Regions from separate parts of the Heyndrickxia sp. FSL K6-6286 genome, predicted to be linked through region 1. Evidence: riboswitches for the same ligand, from Rfam matches in the RefSeq annotation. Region 1 holds a riboswitch; the other holds the start of a gene.
What was found. A riboswitch is a leader RNA that binds a small molecule or an ion and turns the genes downstream of it on or off. The one in region 1 is predicted to bind FMN.
Positions count from the first base shown of each region.

Region 2: it holds a riboswitch for FMN, as region 1 does, so the genes downstream of both, MHI39_RS10465 (ECF transporter S component) here and ribD (bifunctional diaminohydroxyphosphoribosylaminopyrimidine deaminase/5-amino-6-(5-phosphoribosylamino)uracil reductase RibD) in region 1, are expected to answer to the same signal.

Region 1 is NZ_CP152029.1:3,810,687-3,826,578, reverse strand. It holds gene MHI39_RS19285 (methyl-accepting chemotaxis protein) at 1-155, shown strand, start outside; gene MHI39_RS19280 (3-oxoacyl-ACP reductase family protein) at 257-1,003, shown strand; gene MHI39_RS19275 (sodium:solute symporter family protein) at 1,100-2,596, shown strand; gene yhbH (sporulation protein YhbH) at 3,061-4,230, shown strand; gene MHI39_RS19265 (redoxin domain-containing protein) at 4,669-5,199, opposite strand; gene MHI39_RS19260 (hypothetical protein) at 5,394-5,588, opposite strand; one part of gene MHI39_RS19255 (IS3 family transposase) at 6,210-7,073, opposite strand; one part of gene MHI39_RS19255 (IS3 family transposase) at 7,075-7,338, opposite strand; gene MHI39_RS19250 (ABC transporter ATP-binding protein) at 7,532-9,328, shown strand; gene MHI39_RS19245 (MauE/DoxX family redox-associated membrane protein) at 9,325-9,861, shown strand; gene MHI39_RS19240 (thioredoxin-like domain-containing protein) at 9,876-10,427, shown strand; gene MHI39_RS19235 (hypothetical protein) at 10,566-10,874, shown strand; gene MHI39_RS19230 (catalase) at 11,340-12,755, opposite strand; FMN riboswitch at 13,155-13,302, shown strand; gene ribD (bifunctional diaminohydroxyphosphoribosylaminopyrimidine deaminase/5-amino-6-(5-phosphoribosylamino)uracil reductase RibD) at 13,535-14,617, shown strand; gene ribE (riboflavin synthase) at 14,632-15,285, shown strand; partial or broken gene ribB (3,4-dihydroxy-2-butanone-4-phosphate synthase) at 15,298-15,892, shown strand, end outside.
Region 2 is NZ_CP152029.1:2,066,259-2,082,150, forward strand. It holds gene MHI39_RS10405 (D-alanyl-D-alanine carboxypeptidase family protein) at 1-1,062, shown strand, start outside; gene MHI39_RS10410 (nucleoside recognition domain-containing protein) at 1,055-1,648, shown strand; gene MHI39_RS10415 (spore maturation protein) at 1,650-2,180, shown strand; gene rluB (23S rRNA pseudouridine(2605) synthase RluB) at 2,499-3,233, shown strand; gene resA (thiol-disulfide oxidoreductase ResA) at 3,367-3,900, shown strand; gene MHI39_RS10430 (cytochrome c biogenesis protein ResB) at 3,912-5,540, shown strand; gene ccsB (c-type cytochrome biogenesis protein CcsB) at 5,553-6,752, shown strand; gene MHI39_RS10440 (response regulator transcription factor) at 7,088-7,804, shown strand; gene MHI39_RS10445 (ATP-binding protein) at 7,801-9,561, shown strand; gene sigX (RNA polymerase sigma factor SigX) at 9,783-10,319, shown strand; gene MHI39_RS10455 (hypothetical protein) at 10,312-11,526, shown strand; gene MHI39_RS10460 (M23 family metallopeptidase) at 11,743-12,639, shown strand; FMN riboswitch at 12,928-13,070, shown strand; gene MHI39_RS10465 (ECF transporter S component) at 13,261-13,833, shown strand; gene MHI39_RS10470 (ferredoxin) at 13,865-14,113, opposite strand; gene MHI39_RS10475 (helix-turn-helix domain-containing protein) at 14,327-15,391, shown strand; gene MHI39_RS10480 (ATP-dependent DNA helicase RecQ) at 15,378-15,892, shown strand, end outside.

The DNA of each region.
Region 1 (15,892 bases):
AAGAATATACAGTTACCTCAGCTGATAATTTAGGAAATGTTTCAATATCCAGTGAAGAACAAGCAGCCTCTATTGAAGAAATCAGTAGAGCCACTCATTCACTAAGCGAAAAAGCAGAGGAACTTCAGCAGTTAGTTAGCAGTTTTAAACTATAAGGAAGTTTAGCTTTAGTAAAAGGCAGTTTTAGTATCTTTGAAAGCTTTACCTAAATAAGCAACAATTTTAGAAAAGAGCCTAGTAAAAAGGGGAGTTAGCAGTGAGATTACAGGGAAAGAATGTCCTTATAACAGGATCGAGTAAAGGGATCGGGAGAGCGATTGCTCTTGAGATGGCAAAAAACGGGGCAAATGTACTCATTAATCACTTTAATGATGCGGCAAATGCTATACAGGTACAACAGGAAGCTGAGAGCTATGGTGGAAAAGCATTTGTTTTTGAGGCAGATGTATCATCATCTGATAAGGTGGAAGAAATGTTCCGATTTTTTGATGAAAAGCTTGGGTCGATCGACATTTTAGTAAATAATGCCGGAATTGCAGAAGGCGTTCCTTTTACAGAAATGACAGATGGGCAATGGGATCGAATGATTAAAGTTCATTTATATGGATATTTCCATAATGCAAGGGCGGCAGCTCAACGTATGAAGAAGAAAAATTCAGGGAAGATCATTAATATTTCCTCTGACTTAGGAAGCCTAGGATGTGAAGAATTTGTTCATTACTCCGCGGCAAAAGGCGGAATTAATGCTTTTACAAAAGCGTTAGCGAGAGAGCTAGCTCCTGACATTCTTGTCAATGCTGTTGCTCCAAGTGGAACATGGACGGACATATTAAAAGATTTTGGTGACAATTATCCTGAAGAGGAAGCATCAAAATATCCATTAAAACGTCTAGCCCAACCAGAAGAAATCGCGAAAAGTGTGTTGTTTTTAGCGAGTGAAGATGCAAATTTCTATACTGGGCAAATCATTAGTCCCAATGGCGGAATCGTCATGAACGGATAATCTACATGGTTAGAATGGAAGGGTGTCTATAAAAGGGAGCCTAAATTCTTTCATATAGATCCCCTTTCGGCTATTAAAATAATTAGGAGTTTATGTATGATAAATATCATTGTTTTTCTATTATATTTAATCTTTATTTACTATATAGGATTTAAAGGCTATCAAAGAATTAAAACGGCAGAAGATTTAATTGTAGCAGGCTGGAGTATGCCGATGTTTGTTGTAACAGGAAGCTTAATAGCGGCCCTGCTTGCGGCTCCATTCTTTTTTGCTGCAGTAGGATCTGGTTATACTACAGGTGGTTTTGAAGGTACAGCGACGATGGCAGGACTTGGTACATGTATGATTCTTGGCGCCTTAATATGGACAAAGCCATTAAGACGTCTTAAAGGCTGGACAATTGCGGATTATTATGGATTACGTTATAACAGCAAAAAATTAGGCGCCTTTACTGGGATCGTTATGTCAGTAGCATTTGGTTTTTTTAATGCTGGTGCATTAACAGTTGGCGGAACCTATATCATCCAATCCATTTTTTCTATTGATTTTTTACCAGCTGCACTCATATTTGTCTTTTTAACAGTTCTTTATTCAGTTATTGGTGGACTATGGGCGGTTGCCTATACAGAAATTGTTCAAGGCTTTTTTGCGATTGTTGGAATACTTGGGATCGCAATCGTAGTCTTTTTCCAATATGATAATTTTACATTTAACCCTGATTGGTGGAATGTAAATGAATTATTCCAAAAAGGCGGCGCTGGTTTCTGGTCCCTTTATTTAGTACTAGCATTAGGAGATATTCCGGCTGCAGATTTAGGGCAACGGGTGGCGGCGGCAAAAAATCCGCGAATTGCTTATAAAAGTATGATTATTGCAGGAATCGTTGTTGTACTCATTAGTTGGATCCCTGGAATGCTTGGTGAAGCGTTCCGTCATGTTTTTCCACATAGTGATAATCCTGAAATGCTGATGCTTGCATTTGCGGAAGGCTATTTCCCTCCAGTCGTATCTGCCATATTTTTGACGGCTATGGCTGCAATGGGGATGTCTACGCTGGCGGCGTGCTACGTAGCTACTTCAGGAATTATAACGAAAAATATTTATTTGGACTTTATTAATAAAAACCCAAATCCAAAAACATTATTGCGCTTCTCTAGAGGAGCCATCGTTTTAAGCTCTTTGCTTGGGTTAACATTAGCATTAGGCTTTCAAAAGGTTATTGATTTAGCCTATTTAGCATGGGATATTGTTTTTGTTACGATATTCTGGCCAATCGTGCTTGGGCCATTCACCAAAAGAGTAAGTACACCAGCGGTTTGGACAAGTATTTTAGTAGGTCTCATCTACTATGTTCTGACATCTATTTTCGGTGTACCTGGACCTGAGAGTCATTCAGAAGGATTCCTTGGATTACTATCAGATCTTTGGAAAATGCCAGGCTTTTCTGGTGTCGTAATTTCAGGTATTACGATTGCGATTGTAAGCTTGATCATTCCACCTACGAAGGACGTTGTAGAAATGCATCGTATTGAACGCGACAAGTCTCGAGATGATGGAGAGGTAACCGAGCAAGAAGCGCATATTGCTGGATAGGTAGACCGATAAAAATAGAATAGCATGATTGACAAGACCCCTAAGATAACAGTTTTTCTTAGGGGTCTTCTTTTAAGCTTTTTGCTCAAATTTTGTTCATGTTTTCACTAAAAATAGGTTAAAACCGACAAGCTCTTTGATTCAACTGAGATGCAAACTTTATAGGATCGTTGACCCCTTTAAATGGAAAAGTCAGCAGTAGAGCTTTGACAAAAGCCTTTAAAAAATCAAAAAAAATTTAGCTAGTGCATGGCCGATGAGTAAAGGAAATGGATGAAAAAGGCTTGTCCAATGTTTTAGGTGTTTCCATTATTCTGATTATTTTATTGTAAATAATTTCGATTTTTTGCATAGTATAGAGTAATCCAAATTTATCTCTCTATTTCTACACACAGCCAACATATTGTATGTAGGGAAAATGAATTTGGTGCATGATTTAAAAAAATTGCAGGAGGGGAAAAGAGATGACTGAGTCAGAACACCAACAGTTTGTTATTTCAAGTGAAGATTGGTCCCTCCACCGAAAAGGACATGATGATCAAAAACGGCATCAAGAAAAAGTCCAGGAAGCCATTCGTAATAACTTACCCGATCTGATAACCGAAGAAAGCATCATTATGTCAGATGGCCGTGATGTGGTCAAAATTCCGATCCGATCATTGGATGAATACAAAATCCGTTATAATTATGATAAGAATAAACATGTCGGCCAGGGTGATGGCGAAAGTAAGGTGGGTGACGTTGTTGCACGCGATGGCGCGCCACAAAAGGGACCCGGAAAAGGCGATGGCGCAGGAGATCAGCCAGGGGATGACTATTATGAAGCTGAAGTATCATTAATGGAATTGGAGGAAGCATTATTTAAGCAATTAGAATTGCCAAACCTTCAAAGGAAAGAGCAGGATTTAAATACGATTGAGGATATTGAATTTAATGATGTACGAAAAACAGGATTAATGGGAAATATCGATAAAAAACGAACGATGATGACAGCCTTCAAGAGGAATGCAATAAGCGGAAAACCTAGTTTCCACCCGATTTATCAAGAGGATCTAAAATTTAGAACATGGAATGAAATTCAAAAACCAGAATCAAAGGCCGTTGTCCTTGCAATGATGGATACGAGCGGATCGATGGGAGTATGGGAAAAATACATGACTCGCAGCTTCTTTTTCTGGATGACGCGCTTTTTACGTACGAAGTATGAGACCGTCGATATCGAATTTATTGCCCATCACACGGAAGCTAAAGTAGTATCCGAAGAAGACTTTTTCTCCAAAGGTGAAAGTGGAGGTACTATTTGTTCATCTGCCTATCGGAAAGCCATAAGTCTCATTGAAGAAAAATATGAACCATCCCGCTACAATATTTATCCGTTCCACTTTTCAGACGGTGATAACTTAACCTCTGATAATCCACGCTGTATCAAACTAGTTGAAGAGCTAATGAAGGTTTCGAATATGTTCGGCTACGGTGAGGTGAATCAATACAACCGCCACTCAACATTAATGACCGCCTATAAAAATATTAAGAATGAAAAATTCCGTTATTATATTCTAAAGCAAAAATCAGACGTATTTCATGCGATGAAGAGCTTTTTTACGAAGGAACAAGAGGAAAAGGTTTTTAGTTAATTTTCAACTGCTCTCCAATGCAAATTGGGGAGTTGTTTTATTGCCTGTTATAATGAACATAAAATTATCACGCTAATTTCATGTAGGTAATCGTTTATGTTTGCCATGCACGTAACAAGTAAATATAGAATTTATTCAACTATCCATTGGGTATTTTAGCTACTTTTTTAGATGTAAATGTATGTTATGGTCTACATTGACAATTTACAAAGGTAGTGCCACTACAATCTTCCCCTGTTCGGGAATCCACATATTTATAACCCGTTGCAGGTGCTTCCGCACATTTATTAATATTAAGATAACAAAATGTTCTTTTAATAGTTGATGAACATATTACATATGCTGGAGAAATACCCATCAATTTTGAAAATAGCTTGGACATGAAATCACCTCATATAAAAATTTGGTTACCCAATGGATAGTTGAGTAAATTTCACATTATACTACTGATCTAGTTAGAAACGTTTTCATTTGAAGCGGGATAGGCGTTCTTAATAGTATTTTTCGATTTTTATCTATATAAATAAAAGATGGTAAAAACGAAATCTCGAACGTTTCAAATAGCTCGGCGTTACCCTGTAAAACTACAAAATTCTCATTATACAAATCTATGATTTTGTTTAACTGGTTCTTATCACTTTCACCACAAATTACAGCAAAATTTTGGTTTAGTCCTTTCATTTCAATCAAAAATTCTTCTAAATAGGACTCACAATAACCACATTGTGAATCGATAAAGGCAAGCGTTATTCCATTGTCTAAAATATCGGTTAATGTATAACTTTTTTGATTGATAGAGGGTAGTTTAAAGTTTGGTGCAATAATTAATGAGTTCTCAAAAGTGTTTTCATGAGAATCTTCTTTTTGTATCATCTTTTCTTTGGCTTTCTTGGGATATAACATGACAAAGCAAATGATGAACATAATGATTGATAAAAGGATTAAGCTAATCAACATGAAAGAAATCAAAATGATACCTCCAGCTTCAAGTGTTATAAATGATGATCCTATGTAAAAGGATTCTTATGATGAGAACAAATATAAAAGTTTTCGAAGTAATCAATAGTATAGATCACAACTGAAAATGGTATATAAAATTTATTCAACTATCCATTGATCCATTTAATGTTTGATATTAACTATGTTATTAGGAAAAAGAACGATTACGGTCTACATTGACAGTTTGCAAAGTAAGTAGGACTACAATCTTCACCCGTTCGGGAATCGACATATTTATAACCCGTAGCAGGTGCCTCTGCACATTGATTAATATTTAGGTAACAAAATGTTCTTTTAATAGTGCTTGAGCAAATTGGATAGGCGGAAGTTCCCATTAATTTTGAAAAAAATTTTGACATAAGATCACCTCATATAGAATTATTGGAGATCAATGGATAGTTGATCAAATTTTACATTGCACTTCTAATCTTGAAAGAAGTGTATTTTTTTATGTCATTGGTGTCTTTAAGTGTGATTTAGGATCTTTTCAATTAAGAAAAGAATCAGGGTTTATAAATTTTCTACCGTCTTCCATAAGCAGTTGAAGTTAGGATTTTATTTAGTGAAAACTAAGTGTAGTAGTTGGAAAGATTTATGTTAGAGATTTTTTTAATTAAAGACGCTTTTTCAATGTTTTCATTTGCGTATGAAGTGATCATTCTAGAAGTGTGATTAAGATAATTGAAGAAATAATCTAGAAAAATTTTCTGATGATTCATAGGAGTATCTGAAGAAGTAAAGTGGACCCCTTCGTCAAGACACTAATTTAAATTTTTTAAGGTGGGTCAGAATCCATTATGGATATCTGCTTTATAGGAGCTAGAGGTGCTCACTGGGGCTAGGGGGGTGGTAGGTGCACATTTTTTTGCGAGTGATTCATCCTACTCTATTTTTCCTTCTCAGGGGAGGTTCTGTCAAGGGCGAGCGGAGCGAGGGCTAGCCATACCCTTGACAGGTTCTTCCCTGAGAAGTATCATCCCTTATGGATGAATCACTCCGAGGCCATAAACGGAGGCGGGGGGTTTATAGCCAATCGATTGGTGAGGGCGTTCATAGTTATAGAAGTGGATAAAATTGTTAATCTCTTTCCTTGCTTCTCTTGGACTCTCGTAATCTTTTAAGTAAACCTCCTCATATTTAATCGTTCTCCATAACCTCTCTGTAACAATATTATCAAGGGCTCTTCCTTTGCCGTCCATGCTAATTCGGATGTCCTTATCCAGCAGTAATCCGGTATATTGGGGACTGGTAAAATGGCTACCCTGATCACTATTTAAGATCTCTGGCTGTCCTACCGACAGAGCCCGTTTCACTGCCTCCAAGACAAAGTCAATCTCTAGTGTTTGGTCTAGCTCCCAGCTAACGACAAAGCGAGAATACCAGTCTATCAGAGCTACAAGATACATCCAGCCTCGTTGGAGGCGAATGTAGGTAATATCGATTCCCCAGACGTGGTTAGGGTGGCTAATGGCCAAATTTCTAAGAAGATACGGATAGATCCGGTGCTCAAGATTGCGTTTACTAAGGTTAGGGCCGGGAGAAATCCCTGCAATGCCCATTTCCCGCATATGACGTTGTACAGCCTTGCGATTAATATTTATTCCATTGTTGTTTAGAACAACAGTAATTCGCCTAGACCCAAAATAGGGATGCTTGGTATAAATTTCATCAATCTTGTGCTTGATAAATATTTCCTCAGGAGAAGGCTCGACTGGCTTATAATACAAGCTAGTACGATTGAGCCCAAGCAGCTGAGCCTGGGTAGTGATTGGCAGCTCTTTATCATCCCAATCAATCATTTGAATACGCTCGGCCCTACTCCTTGATTCCAGATTTTTTTTTAAGCCACGACAATTGCGTGGTTAAACGGCCAACCTCAGCGTAGAGGTTTTCAATTTGATTTTCATATTCCGCCTTCATTTGATCCGCTTTTTTATTTTCTTTAGCGAAGATCGAAGGCATTTGATCAAGAAATGCATTCCTCCATTGTCTAATTTGATTGACGTGAATTCCATGAGATGAAGCGATTTCATTCATGGTCTTTTCTTCCTTTAGGACCTCTAGCACGATTTGAGCTTTAAACTCTGGTGTGTATCGATTTCTTTTCATAAACCTACTTTAACATCTCCTCATTTCGTGTCTAGTTTCTTGGGTCCATTATAAAGTATCATAGGCTTGCATAATACTAGAAATAGAAATATATTAACTTATTTTCTAGTTTTTGGACAATTAACAATTACTATGTTATTGTTTATTCTAAATAATGTAAATATACAGAATATTAAGAGGGGGAAATAATAGTTTGCAAATTTTTCTTGGACTGTTTAAGGGGATTGGATTTTCATACAAATTAGTCTGGGTAAATAATAAGTCATATTTATTTTTTATGGCATTTATTAAAGTAATTACAGGATTAATACCTGTTACACTTATCTATTTAACTCAAAAATTGATTAATGAAGTAGTTGGACTTTTTTCAAAAGAGAGTTCATATAGCCGTGTAATTTTCTTATTTTCCTTACAAATTGGTATTATTCTTTTTTCCTATTTTTTACAATATTTATCAATCATCAATGAAAAAAAAGTAACTATAGTAATTGGAAAAATTATCAATATATCTATTTTTGAAAAAATTAATCAAATTTCCTTTATTAACTTTGAAAAACCTGCAACTTATAACAAAATTCAAAGATTGAGTAGTAATCAATCCAGTGTCTTGAATGTTGTAGAAGAATCATCAAGTTTTATAAGAGACTTAATTACAGTGTCTTCGATCCTATTTTTTTTAATCGCACAGCACTGGGCATTCATACTCATTCTTTTTGTTGGTATTCTTCCTCTTTTTTTTATTGAGATGAGTTATGGCAATAAAAGATTTGAACTGGCAAAATTTTTAACTCCCTTTGGAAGACTTGAATCTTATATCGCAGGTTTGCTAAATAACCGTGATTCACTCAAGGAAATTAAATTATTTGGAACTGGGAAATATCTTATTAGCAAATGGGAGGAGAATTATCAGTTATTTGCAAAAAATGAACTTTCTCTGCTGAAAAAACAGGGGATTTTCACTTTTATCGCGCAATTTTTATTAATCACTACCTATGCATTATCAGGATTACTAGTACTGCTCCTAATCTCTTCAGGGAAATTACTTGTTGGAAGTTTTGTATCCGTTTTACAAGCCGTGCAAAATATTCAAGAATCTTTAAGTAATATCTCAAGAAATATAGCAAAAATCTATGAGAGTAGTTTGTTTATTGAAGAGTATCGAGAGTTTATGGAAATGGAGGAGATGAATGAAGGTCATCATGGATCAGTCATTAATCATATTGAAGCCATTCAAATAAGAGATTTAGCTTTTACTTATCCAGATGAATTGAAACCTGCTATTCAAAATATTTCTATAGATATTCCATTGGGAAAGAAAATTGCCATTATCGGTGAAAATGGTTCTGGAAAAACAACATTAACTAAATGTATTTCAGGATTATATGAAGTAAGTACGGGAATGATTTCGATAAATGGAATGGATATGAATCAGATTAATAAAAACTCATTTCATAAAAAAATCTCTGTCCTTTTTCAGGATTATGAAAAATACAATTTTACTGTAAAGGAGAATATAGGATTTGGAAATATAAATAACATCGAGAATGCTGAAGAAATTCAATTGGCAGCTATTCGGACAGGTATTCATTCGAAAGTGGAAAAATTTCCAAAACAGTATGAAACTATATTAGGAAGGCTTTTTGATGGAGGACTTGAACTCTCAGGAGGCCAATGGCAGAAATTAGCTTTATCAAGATCATTATTTAGGGAAACAGATCTAATTATTCTGGATGAACCGACTTCAAGTTTAGACCCAATCTCTGAAATAGAAATATTACAGCAATTGTTTAAACAAACGCCAGATAAATCAATGATTTTTATCACTCATAGACTTGGAACAGCGTATTTGGCCGACGAAATTCTTGTTATGAAAAACGGAGAAATTATTGAGCGTGGCAGTCATTCAGATTTATTAAGTTATAGAGGGCAGTATTACGAAATGTACACATCGCAATCACAACTTTATGAGAAGGAAGGTTTGGTTTTGTGAGTTACATAGTCTACATGATTCAAGTCACTCTAGCATTCCTATTTATAACAACGGCATTTGATAAAATAAAAAACTGGAATAAACACAAAATATCCATTTTTCAATATAAACTCTTACCTAAACGTTTCATCACTTATTTTTTGTTTTTAATGGTTGTTTCGGAATTAATGATTGCCATTTTATTTTACTTTTTTTCAGTAAATATATTTAGTGTTTCGCTCTTAACTGTAATTATATTAATTTATACTTCTGCCGTTGTCATCAATCTGATCCGGGGGAATACGGAGATAAATTGTGGTTGTGGAAGCTTTTTAGAGAATCAAGAGCTAAATTACGGAATAGTGATAAGAAATATGTTTATTATAGGTTTTGCATTTATTCCTTTTTTTAATGATTCACCATTAATCATTAACTTCTTTTTCAAACTGTTTTTTAGTCTATGTTCAGTTAATGTACTGATATTTATTGCAATAATAAAGGAAACTAGATTGTTTGTAGTTCATTCAAAGAGAATATATAAAGTGATTGAATGATAGGAGGAATCAACTTGTCCACAATTTATAATATCTCATTGATTACGCTCATTATACTTTCTTTAGGACAACTAGTATTAATTTTTTTCCTTGCTAGATATATAGGAGCATTTATCCGTAAAATCGAAAGTGTTAATGGCATAAAAATTGGTACACTTCAGCTTGATCAAATTGCTCCTGCTTTTAGAGAATATAATCATAAGGGAGAGAAAGTAATATCAACTGAATTATTTAGTAATCATAGTACTTTATTGCTATTTATTAATACAAATTGTCCAACTTGTAAATCATTATTACCTGAGTTAAGAAATATAAAACGACATTACTCTATTAATTTAGTTTTAGTAAATACGGATGAACAGCATGAGGATAATCTCATAGTCAACCATGTTAGTGAAGACATGATTTATTTGCGCTCAAATAAATTGATGAGGCTCTATTCGATTACAACGGTGCCTTACGGAATACTAATAAATGAAGATAAGAAAATAGAGCAAATAAGCGAGATGAAAAATAGCAATAGTCTTTGGAATTTGCTATTAAATGTAGATAGAAAAGTATCGTGATTTTAAGGTTAATGACACTTTTAAAGAAGTAGAAGTTTTACTTGATAAATAGTGTAACTGCCATTTCTGGGATTACACTTATATGTTACCCAAAAACAGGAGCCCGTATTGTACTCGTTCTTTAGGAGGTTTATTTTTATGAGTAATGGGAATGATTTTACAAAATTTATTTCTCAATTTCCAAATGCAACTAAATTCTATTTTTACTTTAATGATGGTGTAGAAGTTTTATGTAAAATAGATACAATGTATGAAACAGATAATGGTTTGGAGATTGGAGACCCGTTATATGAAGAATATTACGCTGCAGCTGTTGAAATAATTGAAGTAATGAAAAATAATAATGAAATGAACTTGTTTAAGGTTGGACAGCTTATAGAAGTTTCTAATAAAAATTCTCCTCAATGGATAAAAAGCTTGGATAGTAAAGTTATTTGGTCAAGATAGTTGCTAAGAGTAATTTAGAAATGAATGAAGTAATGAAAATATAGTTTCATGAATAGAGATATTCCTATAATTTATTAGAAGGGTTATATTACCATAATATAACTCTTTTTTTGGCCATAAAAATGGAAATTAACCTAATTAAAAATACATCTAGGAGAATATAATAAAGTACACAAATAATGAGGGAATTGGTGATTCTTGTTGCAGATCGTTATGCTGAACCGTATCATAAGTAAATAAAGTTTTTTCGAAAAAAATAACAGCACCTTCTAATCGAATGGAGAGGGGCTGTTTTATTATTTGTATGACTTTGTAGCAGGATGTATCTTCATATCGTGTCTTCAACTATGTATCCAGAGAATAATCGAATACAATTTTTAGAAAATGAGCTTAAAAAAACAAAAAGCATGAAATTAGCGGAATGATGTTGAATAAAAGGTAACATTAACTATTTCAAATAAATCTTCATCCCTCTCGTTTCATCGTTACAGATTTGTTCAGTTTAATTGCTAAATCATTGGATGCACTATTCATATATTGTAATACAAGATTATACACATCGGATGAAACCGTTCCTAATCCTGGTGCCATATTTTCAATTAAATCATTTTGTTGATCCTCGGAAAGAGATTCATAAAAAAGTCCAGCTTGTGTAAAATCATCGTGTTTTTCAAGGTCAGATCGTTGAAGAATACCTTCAACCAATCGACCATTACCGCTAGTAACTAAATCACCTGGCCACCAATCTGCCTGGTTGTTTACTGGGACATTTCGGAAATCTGAACCAATACGATTACGTTGAGAATCCCAGTAAACATTGGCACGTCCTTGTAACATTTTATCATCGGATAATTCAACACCATTCAGTAAATTCGATGGTGAAAAGGCCGCTTTTTCAACTTGCTCCATGTAGTTATCTGGATTTTTGTTTAATACCATGCGACCGACAGGATGAAACGGAAATTGTTGCTGATCCCAAATCTTCGTAGCGTCTAATGGATCGTATGGAAGTCCTGTCGCTTTATCTGGATCAATCACTTGGACATACAATCCATATTCTACTTGTTCTCCTCTTTCAATCGCATTATATAAATCCTGCCCAGCAATATCAGGATTTTCCCCTGCTAATTTCACTGCTTCATCATTCCGAATGTACTGCTGACCCGCCAGTGGTGACCAAGTATACTTAACATAATGTCGCTTTCCTTCAGCATTTTTCCAAACATACGTGTTTACACTAAAACCAGGTAAATGACGCAGACTTTTAACTGTACCTAGATTAGAGTATACAAGAAGTGTAAATAATAACGACTCAGGTGCTCTTGCAACAAAATTCCAGTAACGGCTTGGGTTTATTAAGTTGTTTTTTGGTGAAGGAAGAAATGCCTTAATTGCTTCAGGGAAACGAATGGTATCACGTACAGAAAATACTGGAATGTGGTTACAAATAAGATCAAAAATGCCCTCTTCTGTATAAAATTTTGTGGAAAAGCCCCGTACATTTCTTGATGTATCAGGTGTTCCTTTGGTGCTGACGGCAAGTGAGAACCGTACAAATACTGGCACCCTTGTTCCTGGCTGTTGTAAAAATGAAAGGGATGTATAATTTGACATAGAATATAACGTTTCAAATTGACCAAAAGCACCCCATCCCTTAACGTGCACGGGTCTTTCTTTAATCTTTTCATGAATAAATGTTTGTAATGTTTCATGTTCAATATTATCTTGTTTTAATATTGGTCCCCGTTTACCCACAGTTTGAGAGTGGAGTTTAGCTGGAAGGTCTATATTCCATTGATAGGTACTTCTTAGTGCTTGTTTTTGCTGAGGATGATTCTGTTCTGGATAGTTTTCTCGCGGATTTGTATCTTGATTATCCATACACATTCTCCTCCCATCATTTTAGTCTAATTTCAATGAATTATATGGGAGAATGTCGATACTTAGACCAACGAACATTATGCGGGGCAGCTTAGATCCATTTCGCTGAATCGTACCAAGTTCTTTCGATTATTGAATTTTCCTCATTAAGTGGAATAGTTGAAAGGAGTCTTTAGGTGCGCTTTTCATAATTGATTATTTATCTAAGAAAGCATCTAAAGTTTTATTATAAAGATTTAAATCATTTCACAATTTTTTTGCCAGTTGGGAGTTTTTATTTTTGGATGGTAAGCAAGAGGGTTAATTGATTTTCCTGCATAAAATATAACCAGTATAATTTTTTTAAAACAAAATGTTTGATTTATTTTATTTTAGCGATATAATAAGCACTAATTAAATAGTATCCTTCGGGGCAGGGTGAAATTCCCTACCGGCGGTGATGAAACAGTCATGTTTCTTAGTCCGTGACCCGGTTAACATTTGTTAAACGGTGGATCTGGTGCAACTCCAGAGCCGACAGTTATAGTCTGGATGGGAGAAGGAAAAAAGAAATTGGGTAAGTTCGAAAAGTCTTTCCCTTTCTTTGTTGATGATTGGAAAATAAGGTTTTTTTGCTGTGGGCAAAACCTTTATTTGCTATACATAAATAAGGATAGGAAAGGTTTCATATATACCTTTATTTTTCTATTCTCATTTTTAAACCCTGAAGAATCATTCTTCAGGGTTTTTTATTTGTCCCGTTGTATGACATCAAATACTTTTTGTAAGGAGAATGTAGAATGAATGATCATTATTATATGAAACTCGCCCTTAACCTTGCAATGAGTACAAATGGACAAACGACACCAAATCCTGCAGTAGGTGCGGTAATCCTGAAAAATAATCAAATTGTGGGAATGGGTGCTCACTTGAAGGCGGGGGAGCCGCATGCTGAGGTACATGCGATTCGCATGGCAGGAGATCATGCGAAAGGGGCTACGATGTATGTCACTTTAGAGCCTTGTTGTCATTTTGGTAAAACTCCACCTTGTGCAGATTTAGTGATTAAATCTGGAGTGAAAAGGGTGGTCATCGCAATGGCTGATCCGAATCCAAAGATTTCAGGTAAAGGGATTGAGCGGCTTCAAGATGCAGGGTTACAGGTTGAAGTTGGCGTGTTAAGCGAAGATGCGAGCCAAATCAATCAGGTGTTCACACATTTTATTCAAACAGGACTACCTTTTGTCACTTTGAAGTCCGCCATTAGTCTGGATGGAAAAATAGCTACAAAAGAAGGCAAAAGCAAGTGGATTACAAGTAGTGAGGCGCGGGAGGATGTTCATTATTTTAGGCATACTCATGATGCTATTCTTGTTGGGGTTAACACGATTATTAAAGATAATCCGAGTTTAACAACAAGGCAAGCAGGTGGAGGAAAAAGCCCAGTCAGATTTGTTTTAGATACAAATTTACGGACTCCGATTGATTCGAAAATTGTTTCTGATGGACTGGTAGAAACATGGATTGTCACCGGTTCAAATGTAAAAAAAGAAGAGATGGATTTATATAAAAATAGAAATGTTCATTTGATCCAGATGGATTCTCCAACGATAGAGATAAAGCCGTTGCTAAAAAAGATAGCAGAGATGGGCATAACATCACTATTTGTTGAGGGAGGAGCCGAAGTCCTTGGTAGCTTCCTAAAGGAGCGGGCATTTCAACAAGTGATTACGTATATTGCACCTAAACTAATTGGAGGCCGAATGGCACCCACTTCATTTGCTGGCGAGGGAGTATCTGAAATACATGAGGCGTTGGATCTAGAGATTAATGAAGTGAAGAAAATAGGTAGCGATATTCGAATCATCTCAAAAGCTATGTAAGGAGGTGGCAACATTTGTTTACTGGAATTATTGAGGAAATAGGAATGATTAGGAGCATGAGAAAGTCGGGTCATGCGATGAAATTAGAGATTACAGCTAAAAAGATTATAGAGGATATGCATATCGGAGATAGTATTTCTGTCAATGGAGTCTGTTTAACGGTGACAACTTTTACGAAAGAAAGCTTCCATCTGGATGTAATGCCCGAAACGTTTCAGTCGACTAGCCTAGTAGGGCTGAAGCAAGGTTCGAAGGTGAATTTGGAACGTGCCATGGCTGCTAATGGTAGATTTGGGGGTCATTTCGTCTCAGGACATGTAGATGAAACAGGAATGATTAAGCGAATCTGGCAAGCGGATAATGCTCGCTATTATGAGATTGAAACAACTAAAGAACGATTGAAATACATCATTCATAAAGGATCTGTTGCCATAGACGGAACAAGCCTTACTGTATTTGAAATACACGATCAATCCTTTGTTATTTCTTTAATCCCTCACACCTTATCAGAAACGATTTTGTCTGAAAAGAAAATCGGAGATGTGGTAAATATTGAGTGCGATATGCTAGGCAAGTATATGGAGCATTTCCTTCATTTTCGTGATTCGAACCATTCTAGGAAAACAATGATTACGAATGAAATGTTAAAAGAAAATGGGTTTATATAAGGAGGAGAAATCATGTTTGATTCCATTGAAGAAGCATTAGATGAGCTAAGGGCAGGAAAAGTGATCATCGTTTGTGATGATGAGGATCGAGAAAATGAAGGAGACTTTGTCGCTCTAGCTGAAAAGGCAACTCCTGATGTGATTAACTTTATGATTACACAGGGTAAAGGACTAGTTTGTGCTCCCGTCGATGAAAAAATAGCTAATCGTCTCGAATTAGCACCGATGACCACAGATAACACAGACCATTTTGGTACTGCCTTTACTATCAGTGTTGATCACAACTCTACAACTACTGGGATTTCTGCATATGAACGATCAACGACGATTAGAGAGCTTAGTAACAGTACCTCGGTGTCCAGCGATTTTAAACGTCCTGGTCATATCTTTCCATTAATTGCGAAGGAAGGTGGCGTCTTAACAAGACCGGGACATACGGAAGCAGCCGTTGATTTTGCAAAGCTCGCAGGTGCTTCACCAGCTGGTGTAATTTGTGAGGTCATAAATGAAGATGGCACGATGGCAAGGGTACAGGAATTGCGTAAGATAGCGGATGAATTTCAATTGAAATTGGTAACGATTCACGACCTGATTCGTTATCGAAAAG
Region 2 (15,892 bases), 1.7 Mb from region 1:
CCAGACAAAACTTTTGCGGCGACACCTTCGGTTAGTGCAGCTAGTGCGATACTTATGGATCAAGACAGTGGGCGAATCCTTTATGAAAAAAATGCAAAGGATGTTCGAAAGATTGCATCGATCACTAAAATCATGACAGCTATTTTAGCAATAGAATCTGGAAAATTAAAAGAGGATGTGAAAATTAGTGATACTGCCGTTCGGACAGAAGGTTCATCTATATATTTAAAACCTGGAGATATAGTTAAGCTTGAAGATTTAGTTTATGGTTTAATGCTTAGATCGGGCAATGATGCAGCTAATGCGATTGCAGAACATGTTGGAGGAAGTATTGATGGGTTTGTTTTCTTAATGAACCAAAAAGCAGAAGAAATTGGTATGCAAAATACACATTTTGCCAATCCTAACGGCTTAGATAATAAGGACAATCATTTTTCAACAGCATATGATATGGCGCTATTAACTAAATATGCAATGCAAAATAAAACCTATAGAAAAATTTCCGGAACAAAATCTTATAAAGGCTGGGCAAATAAAAATAGATTATTAACTGAAAAGTATAAATATTGTACTGGAGGAAAAACAGGATTTACAAAAAAAGCTAAACGTACATTAGTGACAACAGCTACAAAAGAGCATCAAAATTTAATAGCTGTTACATTAAATGGACCAAATGACTGGGATGATCACATCAATATGTTTGAGTATGGATTTAAGAACTTTGATACGACCGTTGTTTTAGATAAAGGGAAAATCAATAATATTAATCAAAAATACTTAAAAAATCATATTTATATCAAAAATAAAGTTGTATATTCTCTAACAAATGAAGAGAAAGATAAAGTTACCATTGAATATCAACTATTAAAATCAAAAAAAGAGTGGAAGGATCAAAAAAACATTCCTGAAATAGTCGGTAAAGCAGTCATATATTTAGATGAACAGAAATTAAAAACGGTACCTGTTTATTTTAAATACGCAGAAATGAACGAGAAAAAAGGGTGGTTTAATTTTTTTGTGAAAACATTTTTAATCCATATTGGTGTGAAAAACGATGGTTAATTATATATGGATTGGGATGACATTGATTGGGTTAGTTTTTGCTGCAATAAATGGAAGAATGAAAGAAGTGAATGAGGCTATTTTTCAATCTGCTACTGAAGCAGTTACCTTATGTATTGGCTTAATAAGTATATTAGTATTTTGGTTAGGGATTATGCGAATCGCACAAGAGTCAGGGCTCCTAGATAAGTTTGCACGTGTATTTAGGCCACTAATTAAGAGGTTATTTCCCGAAGTTCCTGAAAATCATCCAGCAATGGGCTATATATTATCAAATATTATCGCTAATATGTTCGGATTAGGAAATGCTGCTACACCGCTTGGGATAAAGGCAATGGAGCAGCTAAAGGAATTGAACGGGGGAAAAACGAGTGCCAGTAGGTCAATGATCACTTTTCTGGCTTTAAATACATCTGGATTGACAATCATTCCTACAACAGTAATAGCCATTCGAATGAACTACCATTCCGCTTCACCTACAGAAATTGTGGGACCGACACTTATGGCTACAACCATTGCAACAATAGCAGCAATTTTAATCGACCGTTATTTTTATCATAAAAGAGCGCGTAATGGGGTGAAATAAATTGCAAATTATTTCCTTAATCTCTATTTGGATCATACCTATTCTTATTGGTTATATATTATTATATAGTGTGTGGAAAAAAGTACCTGCCTACGAAAATTTTGTTGATGGAGGTAAGGAAGGTATAAAGATTGCAGTTTCGATTATTCCATTTTTAGTAGGAATGTTAGTAGCAATCACTGTCTTTCGAACGTCTGGTGCATTAGATTTTTTTGTACAGTTAATAAAGCCAGTCCTTGAATGGTTAGGAATTCCTACAGAAATCGTTCCATTAGCACTGATTCGTCCTATATCTGGAAATGCTGCTCTAGGAATGATGAGTGATATTCTTAAAGTACATGGCCCGGATACTTTCATTGGTAAATTAGCCTCGACCATTCAAGGAAGTACAGATACGACCCTATATGTTTTAACCGTCTATTTTGGAGCAGTAGGTATTAAAAAAATGGGGGATGCATTGAAAGTTGGCTTATTGGCAGATTTGGTTGGTATAGGTGCAGCTATCATTATTATTACATGGATGTTTGGATAATTCTCCAACATCCATGTTTTTTTGTAGGCTCTTTTATAAAATTTTATAGCTAGTAAGGTAAAGTATAAACTTAAAAAAATGTTGCCCCTTTAATTCACTGGAATAGAACTGCAAACTGCATAAGATCGGCAGAAACCTATATTATGGGTAACAAATTATACAAAAACGGTTTTAAAAAAAAACGATTGGAATGATAAATAGTGGTAAGTTTTAGAACAAAAATCGCATTAAACCGGTTTAGTTTCTTTGCTTTTTGTCATTGATATGTAATAATTCATAAAGTATAACTTTCAAAATTTAAATGAGGTGGATAAATAGATGGAACGTCTTCAAAAGGTTATAGCACATGCGGGAATAGCCTCGCGTCGAAAGGCTGAGGAGTTAATTCTAGAAGGTAAGGTAAAAGTAAATGGTAAAATTGTAACTGAACTAGGGAGCAAAGTATCTTCTAATGATAAAGTAGAAGTGAATGAAATACCGCTAGAAAGGGAAACAAAAGTATATTTGTTAATGTACAAACCAAGAGGAGTCATATCTGCTGTTACTGATGATAAGAACAGAAAAGTGGTAACAGATTTTCTTCCGGAAATAAAGGAAAGAGTATATCCTGTTGGCCGTTTAGATTATGATACTTCAGGCCTGTTAATCCTAACAAATGATGGTGATTTTGCTAATTTACTTATGCATCCACGTTATGAAATTCATAAAACATATGTTGCAAAAGTAAAAGGGATTCCATCAAAACAAATGTTGAGACAATTAGAAAAAGGAATTAAATTAGAAGATGGATTGACTGCACCAGCAAAAGCAAAGTTATTATCAGCAGATAAGAAAACACAAAAATCAATCATTGAACTAACCATCCATGAAGGGAAAAATAGACAAGTTCGACGTATGTTTGAAGCTATAGGACATCCCGTTCAAAAGTTAAAACGAGAAAGATACGCATTTTTAAATTTACACGGGTTAAATGCGGGTGAAGTAAGAGAACTTTCTCCTCATGAGGTTAAACAATTACGCGCACTTGCAGAAACAGGATCAGGGAACCAATAAATGGTTGTTCCATCCATGTTTATCAACTGTTTAAAGTTTCACATAACCTTCAAATTATGGTAATCAGGATGATTTGGGGGAATGATATAATGTTGATTATAATGTGGCAGAAATTTCGATTGGAGGTTACGAAATGTCACAAAAGAAAAAGCAAAGGCTCGTTATACGAACGATCATACTAGTCGTTCTAATAGCTGCGGTATCCTATGCTTTATACAATAATTTAACAAAGGATAGTCGCAAGGCTTTGAAAGTTGGCGATAAGGCCCCTGATTTTGTTTTGCAAGATATGAATGGCCAGAAACATCGATTATCCGATTACAAAGGCAAGGGGGTATTCTTAAACTTTTGGGGAACTTGGTGTGGGCCCTGTAAAGAAGAGATGCCATACATGGTAGATTTGTATAAAGAGTATAAACAGCAAGGAGTTGAAATTCTAGCCGCAAATGTTGGAGAATCCAATTTCTTAATTAATAAGTTTATAAAAAGCTATGATTTAAATTTCCCTGTACTAGTAGATAAGAGTAAGGATGTACAGAATGCATATGGCATAGATCCAATACCCACATCATTTTTTATTGATTCAAGTGGAACAATAAAGAAAATAGTAGAAACAACGATGTCCAAAGAGAATATCCAAAACTTAATGGAGAGTATTAAACCTTAAGGAGTTTTATCATGAAAGAAATAAAATGTGTATGTGGTCACGTTAATCCTATTGGTACGATTCTTTGTGAATCCTGTGGTAGAGCATTAACAGATGAAGCTAAGCAGGAAAAACTTCATGACATGCGCTATGAAGGTAGTGCTCGCAGATCGCAAACGTATAATAAAACAATTGTAGATAAGATATGGAATTTTTTCTCATCAGTTAAGGTTGGAGTATGGTTAATCGTTATAACATTAATTGCAAGTGCTCTCGGAACGATCCTTCCGCAAGAAGAATACATAAATTCACTAACCCCTGAACAATATTATAAGGATGAATATGGTTGGTTTGGAGAATTATGGTTCAAATTAGGCTTCCAAGATCTTTATAGTTCATGGTGGTATTTGTTATTAGTTGCAAGTATTGGCGTTTCACTTGTTATTTGTAGTTTGGATCGCTTTATTCCACTACATCGAGCATTGAAAACTCAAAAAATTGGTCGACATGAGGGATTTTTAAAACGTCAGCGATTATATATCAGATCAGAAGTAGAACTTACAGATAATCATTTTGATTTAATTAAACAAAATCTTAAAGCAAAAAGATACAAGATCCGGGAAGAAGATGGAAGTATTCTAGCAGAAAAAGGACGTTTTTCTAGATGGGGTCCTTACGTCAATCATATTGGTCTTATTATTTTTCTTATAGGTGCATTGTTACGCTCCGTCCCCGGCATGTATGTGGATGAAACATTAAAGCTACGTGAAGGAGAAAAGAAGGTAATCCCTGGTACACATTCGCAATATGTTCTAGAAAACAAAAAATTTATTTTAGAAACATATGATAAAAACAAAGATAAAGAAAAGTTTAATCAAGCATTAGATCGTGTAGGTACAGTGGCGAAAAATTTCCAAACGAACGTAACTCTCTATAAACGTGAAGATGGTGGTATAGCAGGGGAATCGGATAAGTTAAAAAAGGTAAAGGATTACTCAATACGTGTAAATGATCCTTTGAAAATGGAGCATTACCGACTATATCAAATGAGTTACACCCTTGATGAACTAAAAGCAATGTCGTTTAAATTACAAAATAAAAAGAATGGACAATCATTGGGTGAATTTAAAATTGATTTATATAACCCGAAAGATGTTTATGATTTGAAAAATGGGTATAAAGTAGAACTAATGGGTTATTATCCTGATTTTAGTGGGATTTCTAAAGAAGGAGAACCACAAACGAAAACTTCTGTACCTAATAATCCTGCATTCTTATTTAATATGATTTCACCTGAACATCCAAAAGGTGAAGTTAGTTTAATTGGAATAAAATTAAATCAAGAACCATTAGGTGAAAATGATTATAAAATTGCATTTTCATCAATCGATACTCGTAATGCAACAATTCTAACCGTTCGAAAAGATTTAACCCTTTGGATATTAGCTCTCGGTGGACTTATTTTTATGATAGGTGTCGTTCAAGGCATGTACTGGAATCATCGTAGAATATGGATTAGGCGTGTGAATGGTGAAGTTCTAGTTGCTGCACACACCAACAAAAATTGGTATGGCATAAAGAACGAAATTAAGTATATTTTACAAGGTACAAATGTTCCTGAACCAGTAGATCAGCAGGATAAGAAAAAAGACAAACATTAAGGAGGGGCGAATTTGTCTGAATTAGTTAAGATTAGTAGTAATTTATTATATGCAGCTTTTATTCTATATTTATTAGGCACTTTTTTCTTCGGAGGAGCAATTAGGCAAAAAAAGATTCATGGGAATGAAGAAAAGCCGAATCGTTGGGGGACGATTGCAGTAATTGTCTCTATAATTGGCTTTATTGCTCAATTAGGTTACTTTATCCTTCGATGGATTGCATCTGGTCATGCACCAGTTAGTAATATGTTTGAATTTGTAACGTTCTTTGGTATGATGCTAGTAGCAGCATTTATTGTGATCAACTTTATTTATAAAACTCCAGTCCTTGGGTTGTTTGCATTACCAATTGCATTACTTGTTATAGCATTTGCAAGCATGTTCCCAGGAGAACTGAATCCATTAGTGCCATCATTAAAAAGCCATTGGTTATACATACATGTTACAACCGTTGCAGCAGGAGAGGCGATATTGGCCATTAGTTTTGCTGCAGGATTAATCTATTTAGTTAAATGCATTGATCAATCTAAAAAGTCTGCTCGAACATTTCTTTTAGAACTAGTAATGTTTTCGCTAATTGCAGTTTTAGGTTTTGTCATTTGTTCGGTTATTTTTAAAGCAGGTCATTATGAAGCCACATTTAATTGGGTGGATAAAAAAGGTGTTGAACAGACTGGATTGAAATATGAGCTACCAGCATTGATTGGACCTCATGAAGGTGAATTGCAAACACCGGATCGATTCAAACCACTATTTAATGTGCCTGGTATTGTAAATGCAGTGAAATTGAATACAGTTATTTGGTCACTTATTTCTGGTATTATTATTTACTTACTCGTAAGAGTCATTGCAAGAAAACGAATTGGCGCACTATTAAAGCCACTGACTAAAAATTTGAAATTAGATTTTGTTGATGAAATTAGCTACCGTTCAGTAATTATTGGTTTTCCTGTATTTACTTTAGGTGGTTTGATCTTTGCCATGATTTGGGCCCAGATTGCCTGGAGTCGTCCGTGGGGCTGGGATCCAAAAGAGGTATGGGCTCTTGTTACTTGGTTATTCTATGCAGCATTTTTACATTTACGTTTATCAAAAGGCTGGCATGGTGAAAAATCTGCATGGCTAGCAGTTGTTGGTTTTGCTATTATTATGTTTAATCTAGTAGCTGTTAACCTTGTAATAGCAGGTCTTCATTCATATGCATCCAATTAATTATTAGGACATATAAAAATTTTCGTAAAGTTTGTTGCTTTTTTATAAGCCCTTATATTGGATATTACAATAATTAATGGGCTCAACGTTTTTATGAAGTTTGTACCTCTTTTCTCAAAGGAAGGAAGACTTATTGGTCTTCCACCTATTTTTACTAATTTAAACAATACTTAAATGCAACAATGTTTGAGAAAAGAGTCAAAACAAAAAAGCCTTCACTTTTGTGGAGGCTTTTTTAAGAAAGTAATGACAATACAAGATTCATTTTCTTTTTTCATATATAATTTATTATGAGTAAAGAATTTGAATGATAGTCTATGATAGGGGGATTAAAAATGGATTTTGAAGCAAGAATTTTAGTCGTAGATGATGAAGATAGAATTCGTAGATTATTGAGAATGTATCTTGAGAGAGAAAACTATTATATCGAAGAAGCAGGAGATGGTGAGTCAGCATTAGAAATGGCTTTAACTAATGATTATGATTGTATTCTGCTAGATTTGATGATGCCAGGTAAAAATGGGATAGATGTTTGTAAAGAACTACGTGAAAAAAAAGCTACTCCTGTCATAATGCTTACAGCAAAAGGGGAAGAAGCAAACCGTGTAGAAGGATTTGAAGTTGGTACAGATGATTATATTGTAAAACCATTCAGTCCTAGAGAAGTGGTTTTACGTGTAAAAGCTTTACTAAGAAGATCATCTTCTACAAGCTTTTTAAATACAGATACAAAAACGAAGGATATGATCGTTTTTCCTCATCTTACTATTGATAATGATGCACACCGAGTTAGTGCCGATGGTAAAGAAGTAAACTTAACTCCAAAGGAATATGAATTATTATATTTCCTCGCTAAATCACCAGATAAGGTATTTGATCGAGAGCACTTATTAAAAGAAGTTTGGCATTATGAATTTTTCGGTGATCTACGTACAGTCGATACACATGTAAAAAGACTTCGTGAAAAACTAAATCGTGTGTCAGAACAAGCGGCTAAGATGATTGTCACGGTTTGGGGTGTCGGATATAAATTTGAGGTTACCACGGAATGAGATTATGGCGAAGTGTTGTCGGAAAACTCTGGCTAACGATTTTATTTTTAGTATGTTTCGTTCTTTTTATACTAACGATTCTATTGCTTGAGTTTTTCGAGAACTACCATGTAGGGCAGATTGAAAAAGATTTATCTAATACAGCTCATAAAGTAGCTAATATTGTGGAGACACATTCTGGTGATGATCTTGGAAAAGAGTTGGCTCTGGAATTCGTCGATCGATCAATGAAAGTAATGATTGCATACAGCAAGGATAATGTTTATTATTCTCCAAATATTCATGCGAAGGATAAAATACCTCCGAGTACAATTTTAAACGATCCGGAATTTTCAGCAGTATTTAATAATGGGAAGAGTAAAAGAAAAGAATTTGCTGCCCCGAGTAACAACACGAATAATAGATATGAAAATGTGATCGTTGCTGCTGTTCCATTACATGTAACTGACAATAGCAATGGGGCTATTTTTATTTATCGGTCGTTAGATATTTTGCAAGAAACGACAAAACAAACAACAAGGCTCATATTATTAGCAGCTGGAATTGCTATTATATTAACTACTGGTTTTGCGTTCTTTTTATCAACTAGAATAGCAGCTCCATTAAGAAAAATGCGTGAAGCAGTTTTTGAAATTACTAAAGGTAAATTTGATAAAAAGGTGCCGATATTAACCCATGATGAAATTGGGGAGTTAGCTACTGCTTTCAATCAAATGGGAAAACAACTAAAGTTTAATATAAATGCTTTAAATCAAGAAAAGGAACAGCTTAGAAGTATTTTAAGTAGTATGGCAGATGGAGTCTTAACATTGAATCGTGATGGAACGATATTAATAACAAATCCACCTGCTGAAAAATTTCTTCAACAATGGTTTTATGAACAAGGTGAAGATGAAACATTTTTAGCTCCAGAGGAATTGCTATTACAAAAGGTTCTTGAAACTGAAATGGAGCAAACAGGTGAAATTACGATTCAAGGTAGGACCTATGTTATCATAGTTAGCCCCCTCTATAATCAAGAGAGTGTAAGAGGGGCAGTAGTAGTCATTCGTGATATGACAGAAGAAAGGCGATTAGATAAGCTTCGAGACGATTTTATAGCCAATGTATCACATGAGTTAAGAACGCCTGTAGCAATGCTGCAAGGATATAGTGAGGCGATCATTGACGATATCGCTGCATCTGATGAAGAGAAAAAGGAATTTGCAAAAATTATTTACGATGAAACATTAAGAATAGGTAGACTTGTTAATGAACTATTAGATTTAGCTAGAATGGAAGCAGGTCATATTTCCTTAGTAAAAGATGACATACCGATTCACACATTTATTGAAAGAGTAACGAATAAATTTAATGGTTTAGCAAAGGAAAACCATGTCCATTTAAGCTGTGAAATACAATCTACTAGAGAAACGTTTTTCATTGATTCAGACCGCATTGAACAAGTTTTAACAAATTTAATCGATAATGCAATCAGACATACACCAGAGAATGGGAATGTCAAAGTAAAGTTTGAGGAAACCAATAAAGGGTTCCAGATTAATGTCGAAGATAATGGTTCTGGGATACCTGAAGAAGATATTCCATTTGTTTTTGAACGATTCTATAAGGCGGATAAGGCGAGAACACGTGGTAAATCTGGTACAGGGTTAGGATTAGCAATTGCTAAAAATATTGTAGAAGCCCATGATGGAAATATAACTGTTAAAAGCAAGGTTGGACAAGGGACGACATTTTCCTTCTTTTTACCTAAGTAAATGAATAATGATTGATGAATGCTGCCGAGAAATCTTGTTTCATGAGAAACAAGCACTGAAAATATCATAATAAAAATATTATGACAAAAAAGCGCTATAAAATGTAGCGCTTTTTTTTTCGGATTTTGGTAGTATAAACTCATAAAGGGAATAGTTTTCGAAATTAATTGAAACTTATCCTTATTGATAACGACTAAATATATAACGGAGGAGGGAGATGAATGGACTCCGTTTTCAATGATTTACATCAAAGATATCATCGCGATCTTTTTCAATTCTTATTTTATATGGTAAAAAGTCGTGAACTAGCTGAGGACTTAGTTCAAGAGGTATATATTAGAGTATTAAAAGCGTATCAAAATTTTGAAGGAAAAAGCTCAGAAAAAACGTGGTTATTTTCCATTGCTCGAAATGTAGCAATTGATTATTTTCGTAAGCAAAAAAGTTGGAAAAAAAAATTATTCGATACGTTTGACTGGAATCGCAGCCAATTAAAAGATTCGTCTGCCTTACCTGAAGAAATAATTATTCAAAGTGATGATATGAGAAAATTATATGAGTGTTTGGATCATTGTACTCAAGATCAAAAAATGGTGATTATTATGCGCTATTTTAATGAATTAACGATTGCAGAAACGGCAGAAATACTTGGATGGTCTGAAAGTAAAGTGAAAATTACACAACATCGTACACTGAAAATCTTGCGAGAAATGATGGTAGAAAAGGGTCAGGAAGGGGGAGTACAACGGTATGGCTGAGTTTGAAAATGAAGAAGAATATATAAAAAATCTTTTGATGAATATGCCAAAAATGAGTGATCAACGGAGTCCTGAGGAAATTTACAGAAATATAAAATATAAAGTAGAAAAAAAACAAAGTAAAAAGAAAATGCTAATGATTCCGTCCGTCATCATTGCCACTTTTGCTATCATTGTTGTGTTAATATCATCTTCCTTCAAGCAATCTAATCCTAATGAAATAGCGAAATCTACAATCGATACTAAAAAAGAATCAATAGAAAATAAAGTAATCATAGACCAAGATCAGCAAAATATTGAACATAATTCGCAGTTTTCTTACTCAGAGAAAAGAGATGCCAGTCCAGATGAAGGAATAGTTAGTGAGTTTTCTACACGTACGATTAATGAGAAAAGCACGCTAGCGATATATGAACAAGATTTGCAACAAAATGATATGTTTACCTATGGAGTTTTTACGAAAGACGCTATCCTAGTACCAATAAGTGTGGAGGTTTCCAAATCGGATATTGATTGGTTTACTAATTATTTGCAAACTGCTGAAGCCTTACCACTAGAACAATGGGGGTTTGCTAGTTTACCCAATATTCCTGGGAAAGTACAATATATTCAAAATGAGAAGAAACTCCACATTACCGTTCCTAAGGAACAGGTGAAGAAAGTTCCAGAATATGTAGAACAAAATTTAACTCGTATTTTACAATACAGTTTTTCGTTTCTAAATCATATTAAAGAAGTTGATTATTCTGATGAAAATGGGGATCCAATCCAATTAAATAATATCGGATTATTAAAACCTTATAAGGTATCGCCGTTAGTGAATGTTGGGTATTTCTCCTATCAAACAAATGGTATGAAACTTTTAGTACCTTCAGATTTGGAATACAATTCTTTTAATTCCGCTATAGAAAATATGAAAAAAGCACCAAATGATTTTTACCAACCAATCATTCCAAATCAGATTTATCTGAAAGCGACAGAAAATCATGATAAAAGTCTTAATATCGAATTCAATAAGTTACTTGATTTTTCACAAGGTAATGAGGATTACCAATTAATGCTAGATGGGATTTTGTTAACAGCGAAAAGCTTTGGATATAAAGAGGTATTCTTTAAAAATGTTTCCCCAATGAAATGGGAGAAATTCGATTTTTCTAAACCAATTAAGGTACCAATTTCCCCCAATAAATATACTATAAAAAGATAATAATTAAGAGGCATTCTCAAATATAGAATGCCTCTTTTTTTTTGTGCGTAACAATAGTTTTTTTTAAAAGTATCAGTTTTTTGTTTTGAATAAAAGCTTTGATTTAGCATAAAATAAGATTCGCTCTAGCAAACTTGATTTTGACAATATGTTCTAAAAATATACAAGCAGTCATATAAGTTTAAGCAAGAGTTTGTTTATCCGAGGAGGAAAATTATGCTTGATTATTTAAAAAGAATGTTAATTGTAGCGATCATGGCTTTATGTGTAAGCATGCTTATTTTAGGCGGAAGAGTGCAAGCTGCCGAAATAAATATATATGAAAATACGGACGATTGGTACTTTCCTGCAGAAGGGGAAATTTCGGATGTATTTGATTCTAGAAGTGGCATCCATAAAGGTTTGGATATTGCTGGGGAATATCAATCAGCTGTTTATGCTGTAGAAGGAGGAAAAGTCATTCGGTCATACTATTCTCCATCATATGGGAATGTTATTTTTATCCATCATGACAATGGTTTTGAGACCGTTTATGCTCATTTGCAAAATCGGATGGTAGCTGAAGGACAAATTGTTGGAAAAGGTGATGAAATCGGAAAAATGGGTAATACAGGTAATTCCACTGGAGTTCACCTTCATTTTGAAATTCATAAAGGCGAATGGACCATTGACAAAGTAAATGCAATCGATCCATTTACTGTATTTGGTGAAGGAGAGATAGGACAATTTGTATTTGCGCTGAATCATGATCCTTACCGTGTCATTGATGTGGCAGGTAATTTACAGGAAGTACAAAAAGAAAAACAAAAGGAAGAACAATTAACACTAAATCTGACTGCAAAACCGATCGCTGATCGAAAGGTCATTATTACACATTTTTTAGCAGAAATTATTGGTAATCAATCGATAGAAAAAGGTCAACCAATTTATGTAGATAACTTCTTATCATCTAACAATGATAAAGAGGAAATGTATATCGTTCAATCAGGGGATACATTAAGTAAAATATCTAGGAAATTTGATGTAACAATTGATCAATTACTGTCATGGAATAATATTTCTAACAAGGATTTAATTCATACTAAGCAAAAAATCGTCATTAAGCATACATAATAATCGAAAAGCAATCCATCTTAATGATAAAAAGGCTGTTTTCGTATAGTTTATTGCTTTTGTAAAGGCACATTTATCGGATTTTACTCGCAATAAAGAATTCTAGAGTTTCCTATAGTGATGCTGATTTTTCAACGTTAGCGATCATCAGTTGATATTTTCTTGTTATAACTTTACTTAAATAGCAACGATGTTTAAGAAATGGATCCTTTAAAAAAACTTTTTAGAATCATTTTACTTCCCTATTGTATCGTGATGGGATATAATTTAAAATGTAAAAAAAATACGATTCATCTTCGGGGCAGGGTGAAAATCCCGACCGGCGGTAATAAAGCTCATACATGCTTTTAGCCCGCGAGCCTTAGAATAATAAGGCAGGATTTGGTGTGATTCCAAAGCCGACAGTACAGTCTGGATGGGAGAAGATGGAGGTGCCTAGAGCAGTCTATAAAGGGTAACCCTTCGATAGACAGTCTCTTAGCGTTCAAAAAATGCAGGTTTTGAACGCTTATTGAGCATGCCTTTTTCTCCCTCAAGGTTCTTTCCTTGAGGGTTTATTTATGCTCAAAAATAGGCAACTTTCTTCTGACAAGAGATGGATCTCATAAGGAGAGAGAAAGTATGAAAAAATTAGGTTTAAAATCATTTGTAAGTATTGCGGTATTAAGTAGTTTAGCGTATGTCATCATGTTGATAAAAATTCCAATTCCGCCATTTCCGAATTATTTAACCGTAGATTTTAGCGATATACCTGCATTGATCGCCGCACTAATCTTCGGACCTATCGGAGCCTTATTAGTGGAACTTATAAAAAATTTATTGGATTTCCTTACGACAGGTAGTGAAACAGGGATTCCAATTGGTCATATTGCTAATCTTTTTGCAGGTCTTTTATTTGTACTTCCAACTTATTATATATACCAACGAATGAAAACGAAAAAAGGAATGACTTTAGCTTTGTTTGTCGGTACGATTTCTATGGCAGTAATGATGAGTATATTAAATTATTTTGTCATACTACCTGCATATCTAGCTTTAATGAATTTCCAAGTACCTAATGTAAAAGAATACATTCTTGCTGGAATTCTTCCGTTTAATTTCGTAAAAGGTATTTTAGTAGCTATTATATTTATGCTATTGTTTTCAAAAATGCAAAATTGGATTAATAAACAAACTATCCTTAAAAATACGTAAAGCAAGTGCTTTAGCACTTGCTTTTTTATTATTATTCAAATTTAAGTGGGTCACCATCAAACGGTTCATCAGCCATTTTGATTGAATCTGTAGGACATCCCTCGAAAGCATCAATAAGGTCATCCTCTAAAATTTCAGGGACCTCTACTTCACCTTTATTATTGTCTAGAATCACATAGGCAATTCCTTCGTCATCATAATCATATATATCTGGTGCAGCAGCACCACAGGCACCGCAGGCAATACATGTATCCTGGTCAACTATTGTATATTTTGGCATGAAAAAAGACCTCCTAATATCTATCTATACCCATTGATCTGGGAGCTATATAAATGTGAAACATTATTATTCATACAATCCTAATAATAAAACTCATCTAGCAACTTTTCAATAGATAGTTTCTGTTTCTTAATTTGTTCATAAAAATAATCAACAATAGCTTTATCATTCATGATAAAATTAGACATAAAAAGACAAAGAGGTAAAAACATAATGACGTTTTTACATGCTATCGTATTAGTTCAATTACAAAGAATAGAAGGAGCACGTACAGTTTATTCCATTTACCATTTACTTAAAGGTAAGAAGTCATCTCAGACGATTCAGGATGCTCACTTATTTAATTTAGGTGTTTTTTTTCAAACCTTTCCCAATCTACAACGGAATGTATTTGATGAGATCATCCATGATCTTTATCAAAATGGATTCATTACTCAACAAGATGAACTAAAGTTCGTCCTTTCTGAAAAAGGATGTCAGGAATTAGCTGTTTTTTTTGAAAAAGATACATTTCCTTCATACTTAAACGGATTGAAATACCAAGATGTAGGAATCATTTTCTGGAGACGGCTGACATTATTTGTTCAGGTTCTTTCAAATTCAATTCATGATATACAAAAATACTATCCAATTGTCAGGGATCCAGATACACAAATTTGGATTAAATCCTTTTTGAAGCAATCACAATTTTCAAAACAAGAGATAAGTATAAAATTATTTCATGAGTTATCTTCCATTTTTAAACAGGAACCTCCGGAAAAACCGGAATTATTCCTCATTCGTTTGACAGGGAATCAACAGGTCGGCTTAACGATAGAGCAATCCGCTGAATATTTCGGAATGGAGTATACGGAATATTGGTATCGTTTTATCCATTTACTGCATTTTATGCTCGGTACAATTTTGCAGAATAATTCGGAATATCCGCTATTATTTTCGCTTATAAAAGACAGCCATCAATCCGTTCCTCTAACAAATTCTACGAAAGAAACCTATTTATTATTAAAAAACGGGCATTCGATTCAAGAAGTAGCGATATTACGTAAACTTAAAACGAATACAATTGAAGACCATGTAATTGAAATTTTGCTAAATCAAGTAGATTTGGATGTTTCACCATATTTATCAAAGGAATTAGAAACTGAAATTATTCAAACAGCGGCAATCGTAGGGAAAAAAAAGCTAAAGCCAATTAAAGAAGTAATACAAGAGGTATCATATTTTCAAATTCGATTAGCATTAGCAAAAAACAAGGGGAATGGCAATGAACTTAACTGATGAATTATATAATCATTTTGGTTTTTCTTCATTTCGTACGGGGCAGGAGGATGTCATTTCTTCGGTTTTAAACGGCAAGGATACATTGGCATTATTGCCAACAGGTACCGGAAAATCTCTTTGTTATCAGTTACCGGGTTATTTAATGACAGGTGCTGTTTTAATCGTCTCTCCATTATTGTCCTTAATGCAGGATCAAGTAGATCAATTTCGGATGATGGGAGAAAAAAAGGTAATTGCATTGAATTCATTTCTTACATTTCAAGAACGAAAAAAATTACTAAATACATTACATTTATATCGTTTTATTTATATTTCACCCGAAATGCTGACAAATGAATTTGTATTAGAAAAGATTAAGAATTTGAATATCACTCTATTTGTAGTAGATGAAGCACATTGTATTTCACAATGGGGTCATGATTTTAGACCAGATTATTTAAATTTACATGAGGTACGAGCATTACTTGGGAATCCGGTTACATTAGCTTTAACTGCTAC